Regions from separate parts of the Lysinibacillus sp. NPDC093197 genome, predicted to be linked through region 3. Evidence: predicted binding sites of a transcription regulator. Region 3 holds the regulator's gene; each other region holds the start of a gene.
What was found. The regulator LexA, encoded in region 3, represses DNA repair genes until DNA is damaged. The targets are predictions, from matches to a motif close to CGAACATATGTTCG.

Region 1 (3,289 bases), on a different contig from region 3:
AATAGCGAGTCATTATTATATATGTATATACATATATTTTTAACATACCTGTTTTCTAAATTTTTTTCATATAAAAACAATCGTTTTACATTTTACTGGAAATGTAGGTGGCATTATGAAACGTATTCATTACAGTTGGTTTATTTTAATGATAACTTTTTTTTCAATTATTGTAGCTGGCATTACCTTATCCTCATCAGGTGTTTTTATTGGCCCGTTTGAACATGAATTTGGGTGGGATCGTTCGGTAATAGCAATGGCTTTTGCTATTAGTCTTTTTTTATACGGAATTTCAGGTCCGTTTATGGCGGCATTACTTGAAGTTCTGGGATTAAAGAAAATGATGCTAGCTGCTATGGCGATATTAATTATAGGCATATCGCTCACATTATTAATGCAGCAAGCATGGCAATTGATTATTATTTGGGGTTTTATTATTGGTCTAGGGGCTAGCCTCTTTTTAACCGTTTTAAGTCCTTTTGTTGCGAATCATTGGTTTGAAAAAAGAAGAGGGCTCGCTTTAGGAATATTAACTGCCAGCACGGCAACAGGACAATTAGTTCTTCTCCCGATATTAGCAATGATTATTGAAAATTCTTCATGGCGATGGGCAATTGCTTTAATAATGGTGTTAAGCTCCATTATGTTTTTCATTATTTTATTGTTTATGAAAAATAAACCGATGGACGTTGGGCTTCTTGCATATGGACTTGAAGAAGAAAAAGCGGAAAGTGTAGTAGAAAATAAGAAAAACCCGATTATTATTGCTTTTAATGGTTTATTCGTTGCAATAAAAGTGAAAGAATTTTGGCTTTTAGCAGGTAGTTTTTTTATTTGCGGATTATCAACAAGCGGGTTAATTGGTACGCATTTTGTATCGTATTGTATTAGTTTCGGTGTACCTTTAGTAACGGCTGCTTCGTTTCTATCGTTCATGGGAATATTCAATTTAGTCGGAACTACATTATCAGGCTGGTTATCTGATCGCTTCGATAATCGTTGGTTACTATTTTGGTATTATCTTTTAAGAGGTGCTTCTCTCGTTTTACTGCCGTATGCCTTAATGCAAGGTTCTCTTACATTGCTCATTATTTTTACTGCGTTCTATGGATTAGATTGGATTGCAACTGTACCGCCAACTGTTAGTATTTCAAGACAAATTTTTGGCACGCAAAAAAGTGGTATTATTTATGGTTGGATTTTTGCATCCCATCAGGCAGGTGCTGCAGTAGCAGCATATGGTGGAGGTTTAATTTATAAATTTTTCAACTCGTACACATGGGCGTTTTTCTTAGCTGGTGTATTATGTGTTTTAGCTAGCTTGTTTGTTATCGTCGTGAAAAAGCAATCTCCGAATAAACTAGCACATTAAAACGAATTCTATAGTAATGAACAGAACGGATTGAACATAATAGTATAAACGACATGAAAAGTACAAATAGTATGCTAGGAAGTATTCTAGCGTGCTATTTTTTTGTTGTAAAACCTTGTAAGCATGCATAAATAAGAGAAATGTTTGACTTTATTCAAACAAAAGTTTATGATATAAACAAATATAATAAAAGGTGATGCTATGAATGAAAGAGAACAAGCGGTACTGGCTTTAATTCGTAAAAATCCGTTTATGTCTCAGCAAGAGATGGCAGATAAGATGAATCTGTCCCGTCCAGTACTTGCAAACCTAGTGTCGAGCTTAACGAAGCAAGGGAAAATTGTTGGCCGTGCTTATATTTTACCTGAGGAAAATGAAATTATTTGTATCGGTGGAGCTAATCTCGATCGGAAATTTCATGTAAGAGGGACCGTGCAATTAGGAACTTCTAATCCTGCTAGCTCCTCATTCAGTGTAGGTGGGGTTGGTCGAAATATTGCGGAAAATTTAGGTCGACTTAATCATGAGGTGACGTTGCTCACGACAGCTGGAAAGGATGCGGATTGGCAAGTAATCCAAGAAGCATCAGAATCATTTATGAATTTACGCTATGTCGAGCAGTTACCAGATGCTTCAACTGGTTCTTATACTGCGATTATGGACGAGCAAGGTGAACTTGCATTAGCTGTTGCAAACATGGAAGTTTATGATTTATTATTGCCAAGTTTATTGAAGAAATATGAGCCAATGCTAATGAATGCAGGCTGCTTTATTATGGATTTAAACTGCCCGAAAGAAACGGTAGCTTACATCCAACAAGTAGCGATTGCGCGAGCTATTCCGTTTGTCATTGTACCGGTATCTTCGCCAAAAATGAATCGATTACCAGATACATTGCAAGGGGTTACATGGTTTATTTGTAACACAGATGAAGCAGAAACAATCGTTGGTCATAAAATTGAAAACGATGCCAACTATGAAAAAGCTATTCAAAAGCTTCTTCAATTAGGGGCCGAGCATGTCATTATTACTGCAGGTAGCAAAGGTGTCTATGCTGCATCTACAACTAGTACACCAAGTCATTTTGCTGCTAAGAAAATCACTAAAATTGAAGATGTAACTGGCGCGGGTGATGCTTTTGTAAGTGCTGTCATCCATAGTTGGTTAAGGGGACAATCCTTTGAGGTTTGCATTGATGCAGGCTTAACGAATGCTAAAAATACACTTGCATCCCCGTACACAGTAAGACCTGAATTATCAGAAGAATTGTTAAAAAGTGAAATGGAGGAATAACACATGAAAGAATTCATCGTATTATCAGAAGAAGTAAAAGCTGGACAAGCAAAAGGACTACCAATTGTTGCATTAGAGTCAACAATCATCTCACATGGTATGCCATATCCTCAAAACGTACAAACAGCACGTGAAGTAGAGCAAATTATTCGTGACAACGGTGCGGTACCTGCAACGATTGCGCTAATTGACGGTAAAATTAAAATCGGTTTATCTGACGAAGAACTTGAAATGTTTGGTAATGCACAAGGTGTTGCTAAAACTTCTCGCCGTGACCTAGGCTATTTATTAGCTACGAAAAAATTAGGCGCGACAACAGTTGCTGCCACAATGATTTGTGCTGAGCTTGCCGGCATTGAAATTTTCGTTACAGGTGGTATCGGTGGTGTGCACCGCGGTGCTGAAACAACAATGGATATTTCAGCTGACTTAGAAGAATTAGCACAAACAAATGTAGCTGTAATTTGTGCAGGTGCTAAATCTATTTTAGATATCGGTTTAACACTAGAATATCTTGAAACAAAAGGTGTACCTGTTGTAGGTTATGGCACTCCAGAGCTTCCTGCATTCTACACACGCCAAAGCGGATTTGATGTAAACTTTAAGCTTGATACACCAGAAGAA
Region 2 (3,289 bases), on a different contig from region 3:
GTTTGTTGTGGATAATCATATCCAAAATGTTCGTAAGCAAGATGCGTTGCAACACGTCCACGCGGTGTACGTTGAATAAAGCCTATTTGCATTAAATAAGGCTCGTACACATCTTCTATCGTCACTCGTTCTTCACCTATAGAGGCAGCAAGTGTATCTAAGCCTACTGGGCCACCACGGAAGCGCTCAATCATATTGGTCACAAGTTTATGGTCAATATGGTCAAGCCCTCTAGGATCAACTTGTAAAAGTTCTAGCGCTTGCTTGGCAAGGTCCTCCGTTATCATACCATCTCCAAGCACTTGTGCATAATCTCGCACTCGTTTAAGTAAGCGGTTAGCGATACGAGGCGTACCACGAGAGCGCCTTGCCATTTCACCTGCGGCTATTTGCTCAATATCGACATCAAATAAATGCGCGCTTCTAACTACAATTTCAGCTAATGATGTATCATCATAAAATTCTAGACGTAGTAGAACACCGAATCGATCTCGGAGTGGCGCTGACAACGCTCCCGCTCTTGTAGTTGCCCCAACGAGTGTAAAAGGTGGCAAATCAAGACGGACAGAACGTGCTTCAGGGCCTTTTCCAACAACGATGTCTAAACAAAAATCCTCCATTGCTGGATAAAGTACCTCTTCAATCGCACGGGGAAGGCGATGAATTTCATCAATAAATAATACATCCCCCGGCTCCAGTGAGCTTAAAATTGCGGCTAAATCTCCTGGACGCTCAATAGCAGGGCCACTCGTCATACGAACATTAACATTCATTTCATTTGCAATAATCGCGGCTAATGTCGTCTTTCCCAATCCAGGAGGACCATATAATAGTACATGATCCAAACTTTCCTGCCGAAGCTTCGCCGCTTCAATGAAAATTTGTAAGTTCTCTTTAACCTTCTGCTGCCCAATATATTGAGCCAATCTTTGTGGTCTTAGAGATAATTCAAATTGTTCATCATAACTACCTGCTTCACTTGCTATCATGCGCTCTGACATGTACCTGCCCCCCCTTTCATTATTTTAACTTCAGTAGAAGCTGTAATGCTTGCTTCATATAGGCATCTGTTGTTTCTAGCTTGTCATTATCTTCAAGAAGCGGTCGGATTTTATCGAGTTCTTTTTCTGAATAACCAAGTGCCATTAATGCTAGAATGGCTTCTTCTAATTCATGCTTATATGGATTGACGCCAAATAACGGTAACTCATCCTCAGAGCTAGGTAACTCAATAGTGTCAAGTAAAGAACCAAGTTTGCCTTTCAAATCTAGAATCATTTGACGTGCTGTTTTTTTACCAACACCAGGGAATTTCACTAAAAATGCTTCGTCTTCACGTTCGATGGCACTGATTACTTGTTGTGGATTGCCTGTTGCTAAAATCGCAAGCGCCCCTTTAGGTCCAATGCCCGACACTAAAATTAATTTTCGGAACAGCTCTCGTTGGTCTAAATTAGGAAAGCCATACAACATTTGTGCATCTTCTCGAACATGTAGATGTACGTAGATTTGTTGTTCTACGGCTGACGCACGAAATGCAAATGGATTAGGTGTATTCAACTGCCAGCCAATCCCCTGTTGCTCCAAAACGATATACTCAGGCGTAATACGCACTACTTGTCCTTTTAAATAATCATACATGTAAAATCCCTCACATTCATCGTCTTCGATTATAGCATATAGCGAACGAATGCTCGACTATATAAATGGCGATAGTACCGTTCACATGCAAAAATGACCGCCTCGGAGACGGTCATTTCTTTATCACTCTATCAATATCGTACCACAGTTTCGGCCAGTATGTTAGGGCTCGCTTAGTAAACGGTATTAAATAATCTAAAAATACTAGCTGTTGTTCTAGTGGCAAATCTACAGCAAATAACCACTCTCGTAATAACTCATTAGGAAACTTTAGACGATGTAACTTTCTCTTATCTAACCGTTGAAGCTCTGGTAATTCGTTCAAAACACTATCAATATTATAATCTACTGCAGGTAACACACGATGTAGCCATAATATATATTCATCATCAGCTTCACCAAGATGTGCAAGATCAAAATCGATTAAGCGCAATTCCCCATCTGAACACCATAAGAAATTATGATGTACGACATCACCATGTAGCAATGTTATATCTTTTTCTGGCACATTTTCTTGCTCCATTAACTGCAAAGCCTTTTCACTAAAATGAATGATTTGATCCACTTCTTCTCTCGTTAAAAATGCTCTAAATTCATTTCGTCTGCTTTTAAAACGCATATGACGCATCTGCCATTTTAAAAGCTGTGAGAAGGTATACAAACCTGGCACTCGTTGCCACGCAATTTTTTGATTTGTATCATGCAGTGTGTTTAATAACTTTAAAGATTGTTCTCTATCTTTTTTATGTGCAAAATTCGCACTGTGGCTTCCCTCTTGCCACATTTGAACGATAAGTTGCTCATCATCACTTTTTACTAGAGGCAGGACGAGGGAGGGCTCTATTCGTCCAAGTTGACGATGAATTGCCCTCACCTTATCTGCTATTTCTAACTGCTTTGCTCGTTTCACAAAATAATGATTTGATCGATATTTATACTTCCAAATGTTCGGTTTTACTTCCTCAACAATGAATGCCTTTTTACCATCGATAAGGCGTCATCCCGCCTGGGAAAAAGTTCGGTGAAACCCATGGTCCAGGTGAAGGACATGGTGGCGGGCATGGCGGTGGGCAGTTATGGTCAAATTGCCAATTAGGCATCATTACCGGCTGAGAGCCACATCCACAGGATTGACCCATTCCATGTTGTGCACCACATCCGCAAGATTGACCCATTCCATGCTGTGCACCACATCCGCAAGGTTGATTCATCGGCATCATCGGCATCATTGGCATCTGCTCAAATTGAGGCTGCATTTGTGGCTCATTAAAGAATGGTGATGAGCTCGATTCTAAGAAATTCGCACCTTCTACATATGTTGGCATTGGTTGTTGCGGCATAGCAAATGGCATTTGTTGCTGTGGCATTGTATATGCCTCTACTTGTGGATGCATTGGCATATGCCACCACATTTGATGATGCATTGGCTGATGGCAGCTAGAGCAATGAGGTACCATTGGCATATGTGGTACCATATGAACCGGCGGCGGTGCTGGTGCTGGCGGTGGTGGCGGCGGCGGTGGTGGCGGCGGCGGTGCTGGCTGTGCTACTGGTGGTGGTGGTGCTGGTTGTTGCACTTGCGGCATTACTAATTGTTGATTCCAGCTAAGTTCTACTGGCTGTGGCACCCACATCGGTTGCTGTTGTT
Region 3 (3,289 bases):
TCGTATCGGACTTTGCATATATGCTTATTCCTGATAAAGTGCTTTTGTTTTTTTTGCCATTATTAGCTATTGGACGTATGCTATCGCCATTAACGCCTTGGTGGGATAGTATCGTAGGTGCCGTCGTTGGCTTTGGCATATTATATGGTATCGCTGTTGTATCACGTGGTGGTATGGGCGGTGGCGATATTAAATTATTCTTTTTACTTGGACTTGTACTTGGTACAATAAATACATTATTGACATTATTTGTAGCGGCGGTAATTGGTATGATTGTCGGGATAATCGTGCTCAAAGTACGGCAACAAGGTCGAAAAACGCCGATTCCTTTTGGACCATCCATTGCTTTAGCTGCAATTATCGTGTATTTCTATGGGGATGTCATAATTGATTGGTATGTAGGATTATGGTAAGGGGGTATATGGATGAAACCGATTATTGGTATTACAGCATTTGCAGAGGACGATTTATCGTCAAGATTGAATGTAGCCTATAGTAAAAGTGTCATTGAGGCTGGTGGCATTCCACTTATTATTCCACTAGGGGTAGAGGAAGATGTAGCACAAATTTTATCGTTGACGGACGGCTTATTATTATCTGGTGGTCATGATGTGCATCCATTTGAATTTGGAGCGGAGCCTCTACCGAAGCTAGGACAAATACATCCAGAACGAGATAAGGTGGAACTTGCCTTAATTCATGCGGCTTTTACAAGGAAAATGCCAATTTTGGGGATTTGCCGTGGCATGCAAATACTTAATGTTGCGTTAGGTGGAACTTTATACCAAGATATTGATAGCGAATATCATAGTAGTAAGCTGTTAAAGCATACGCAACAAGCAGCTCGGGGTGTTGCTACACATTATGTACAAATTACGCCAGATACGTTGTTAAAATCAATTATCGAGGAAGAAAAAATTGCTGTGAATTCATTTCACCATCAAGCTGTAAATGTATTAGCAGAGAAGCTAATCGTTGCAGCGAAATCGAGTGATGGTCTAGTTGAAGCGTTCGTGCACGAAGACTATCCGTTTTGTTTAGCAGTGCAGTGGCACCCAGAAGAACAAGCAGTTGTAGGGGATTTAGCTGCACAGAAGCTTTTTACAGCCTTTACTGAGGAGAGCTTAAAATATAAAAGAGAAGCATGAGTGCTTCTCTTTTTTGTTTGATAAGTATGAGAATGCATTAGTGTACACGGCGATATAAGCCGACTACTTGTCCTAAAATTGAAACTTGGTCTACAATAATCGGTTCCATTGTAGCGTTTTCTGGCTGTAAGCGGAAATGATTTTTTTCTTTGAAGAAGCGTTTAACTGTTGCTTCATCTTCTTCTGTCATTGCAACGACAATATCACCATTATCAGCTGTTGCTTTTTGCTTAACGATGACTAAATCACCATCAAAAATACCCGCCTCGATCATCGATTCACCCATGATTTCTAACATAAATAGTTGATCTTCACTTGTACCGTAAATATCAGGTAATGGGAAATATTCGTCGATATTTTCGATGGCAGTAATCGGTGATCCAGCTGTTACCTTACCAACAAGCGGTACATGGATGACGCTTTGCTTTTGAATTGAATCTTCTGGCTCTAAAATTTCAATGGCACGTGGCTTAGTAGGGTCTCGTCGAATAAAGCCCTTTTGCTCTAAACGAGCTAAATGTCCATGAACCGTTGAGCTTGATGCAAGTCCAACTGCTTCCCCAATCTCACGTACAGATGGCGGATACCCTTTTGCACGTACTTCTTCTTTGATAAACGCTAGTATATCCTCTTGTCTTTTCGAAACTTTTTTCATGATTGCTCACCTCTTTTTTTATATCATTCTTCTTACTATCTTCTTACTAGATAGTATAGCAGAATGCGAACACTTATGCAAACATAGGTTCGAAAAGTGTTTGACAAAAACGTCTGTTCGCTTTATCATAAGAACATACATTCCGAACAAACATTCTTAAAAGGGGATATGATGAATGAATTGGTTTAAAAAAAATACACATATTTCAATTTTATTAGGCGCATTTTTACTATTTGCAGGTTATCTTGTTATAACTGATCCTGGAGACATTACTTACACTGAAATTTATATCGAACATGGCGATAGCTTATGGTCGTTAGCTGAGCAATACCGTGGTAAAATGGGTATGGACGACTGGATAAAACTTGTGAAAGCCGAGAACGAATTACATAGCGTAAAAATAGTTGCTGGAAAATCACTCGTTATACCAGTAGTGGGTGACAATCAGACACCCACCAATTCAATTGAAATTGCGAGAAGTGAAAGATGATGAATAAACAACGAACGGCTGTAATTTACTGCCGTGTGAGCACCGAAAAAGAGACACAAAGTTCTTCATTGGAGCGTCAACAAGAAGAATTACTTCGTTATGCTAAGGAACAAAACTACGATGTGAAAAATGTTTTTTTGGATAAGCATAGTGGGTATGATGTTGAGCGCGAAGGATTACTTGAAATGCTCGATTATATTAAAGAAAAAGAGATACACGCATTATTTGTGCAAGATGAAACGCGTTTAGGGCGTGGTAATGCACGAATGGCTGTACTTCATTTATTGCAAAAAACGGAAACAGATGTTTTTTCCATGCGTGATGCAGGGCCTGTACAATTGAATGAGATGGATACGATGTTGCTCGAAATTTTAGCTATTGTTGAGGAATATCAACGTAAAATCCATAATGCGAAAATTCGTCGTGGTATGCGCCGTGCAGTAGAAAATGGCTATCGTCCTGAACATAACCTTTCCAATCGTGGTAATCCAAATGGTCAGGAGCGTAAGGAAGTGCCTATAGAAGAAATTGTGAAGCTACGAAATCGGGGCTTTACCTATGAGGAAATTGCTACGACACTAAGAGGTCTTGGCTTCGATGTAAGTAAGGCAACCGTACATAGGCGTTATCAAGAACATCAAGAAAGGTTAGCGGGCAATTAATTTGCCCTGCTAATCTTTTTTCATGTTTAAAAACACTCCTGATTGGAAAATAAGCTGTCCAAGTAGGTAGGAGGGCAAGATTAATTTCATGTTAAAGCTACCCATTCCTCTTGCAAAATAGCGTAATAGTATTCATCCCACCAACCGTCACCATATGGTATGCATTTTTTAAAAAATCCTTCACGTTGCATACCGATTTTTTCCATCACTCGGTAGGAGGCAATATTTTCAGGCTGGCATGTAGCGATAATTCTATGAAGCTTCATTTTCGTAAACCCGTAATCCAATAGGGCGTGCGCTGCTTCTGAAGCATAGCCTTGACGATAATATGCAG

Region 1: the regulator LexA is predicted to act here: its motif matches at 1,528-1,541, upstream of ACIP9G_RS05505 (carbohydrate kinase).
Region 2: the regulator LexA is predicted to act here: its motif matches at 1,684-1,697, upstream of ruvA (Holliday junction branch migration protein RuvA).

The regions. Positions count from the first base shown of each region.
Region 1 covers NZ_JBIVOH010000001.1:1,082,866-1,086,154, reverse strand. Annotated here, with positions in the region: gene ACIP9G_RS05510 (MFS transporter) at 116-1,372, shown strand; gene ACIP9G_RS05505 (carbohydrate kinase) at 1,574-2,665, shown strand; gene ACIP9G_RS05500 (pseudouridine-5'-phosphate glycosidase) at 2,669-3,289, shown strand, end outside.
Region 2 covers NZ_JBIVOH010000001.1:1,105,418-1,108,706, forward strand. Annotated here, with positions in the region: gene ruvB (Holliday junction branch migration DNA helicase RuvB) at 1-1,001, opposite strand, end outside; gene ruvA (Holliday junction branch migration protein RuvA) at 1,021-1,641, opposite strand; gene ACIP9G_RS05615 (phosphotransferase) at 1,754-2,551, opposite strand; gene ACIP9G_RS05620 (LysM peptidoglycan-binding domain-containing protein) at 2,622-3,289, opposite strand, start outside.
Region 3 covers NZ_JBIVOH010000002.1:785,575-788,863, reverse strand. Annotated here, with positions in the region: gene ACIP9G_RS09785 (prepilin peptidase) at 1-413, shown strand, start outside; gene ACIP9G_RS09780 (gamma-glutamyl-gamma-aminobutyrate hydrolase family protein) at 426-1,148, shown strand; gene lexA (transcriptional repressor LexA) at 1,186-1,803, opposite strand; gene yneA (cell division suppressor protein YneA) at 1,979-2,293, shown strand; gene ACIP9G_RS09765 (YneB family resolvase-like protein) at 2,290-2,955, shown strand; gene ACIP9G_RS09760 (GNAT family N-acetyltransferase) at 3,042-3,289, opposite strand, start outside.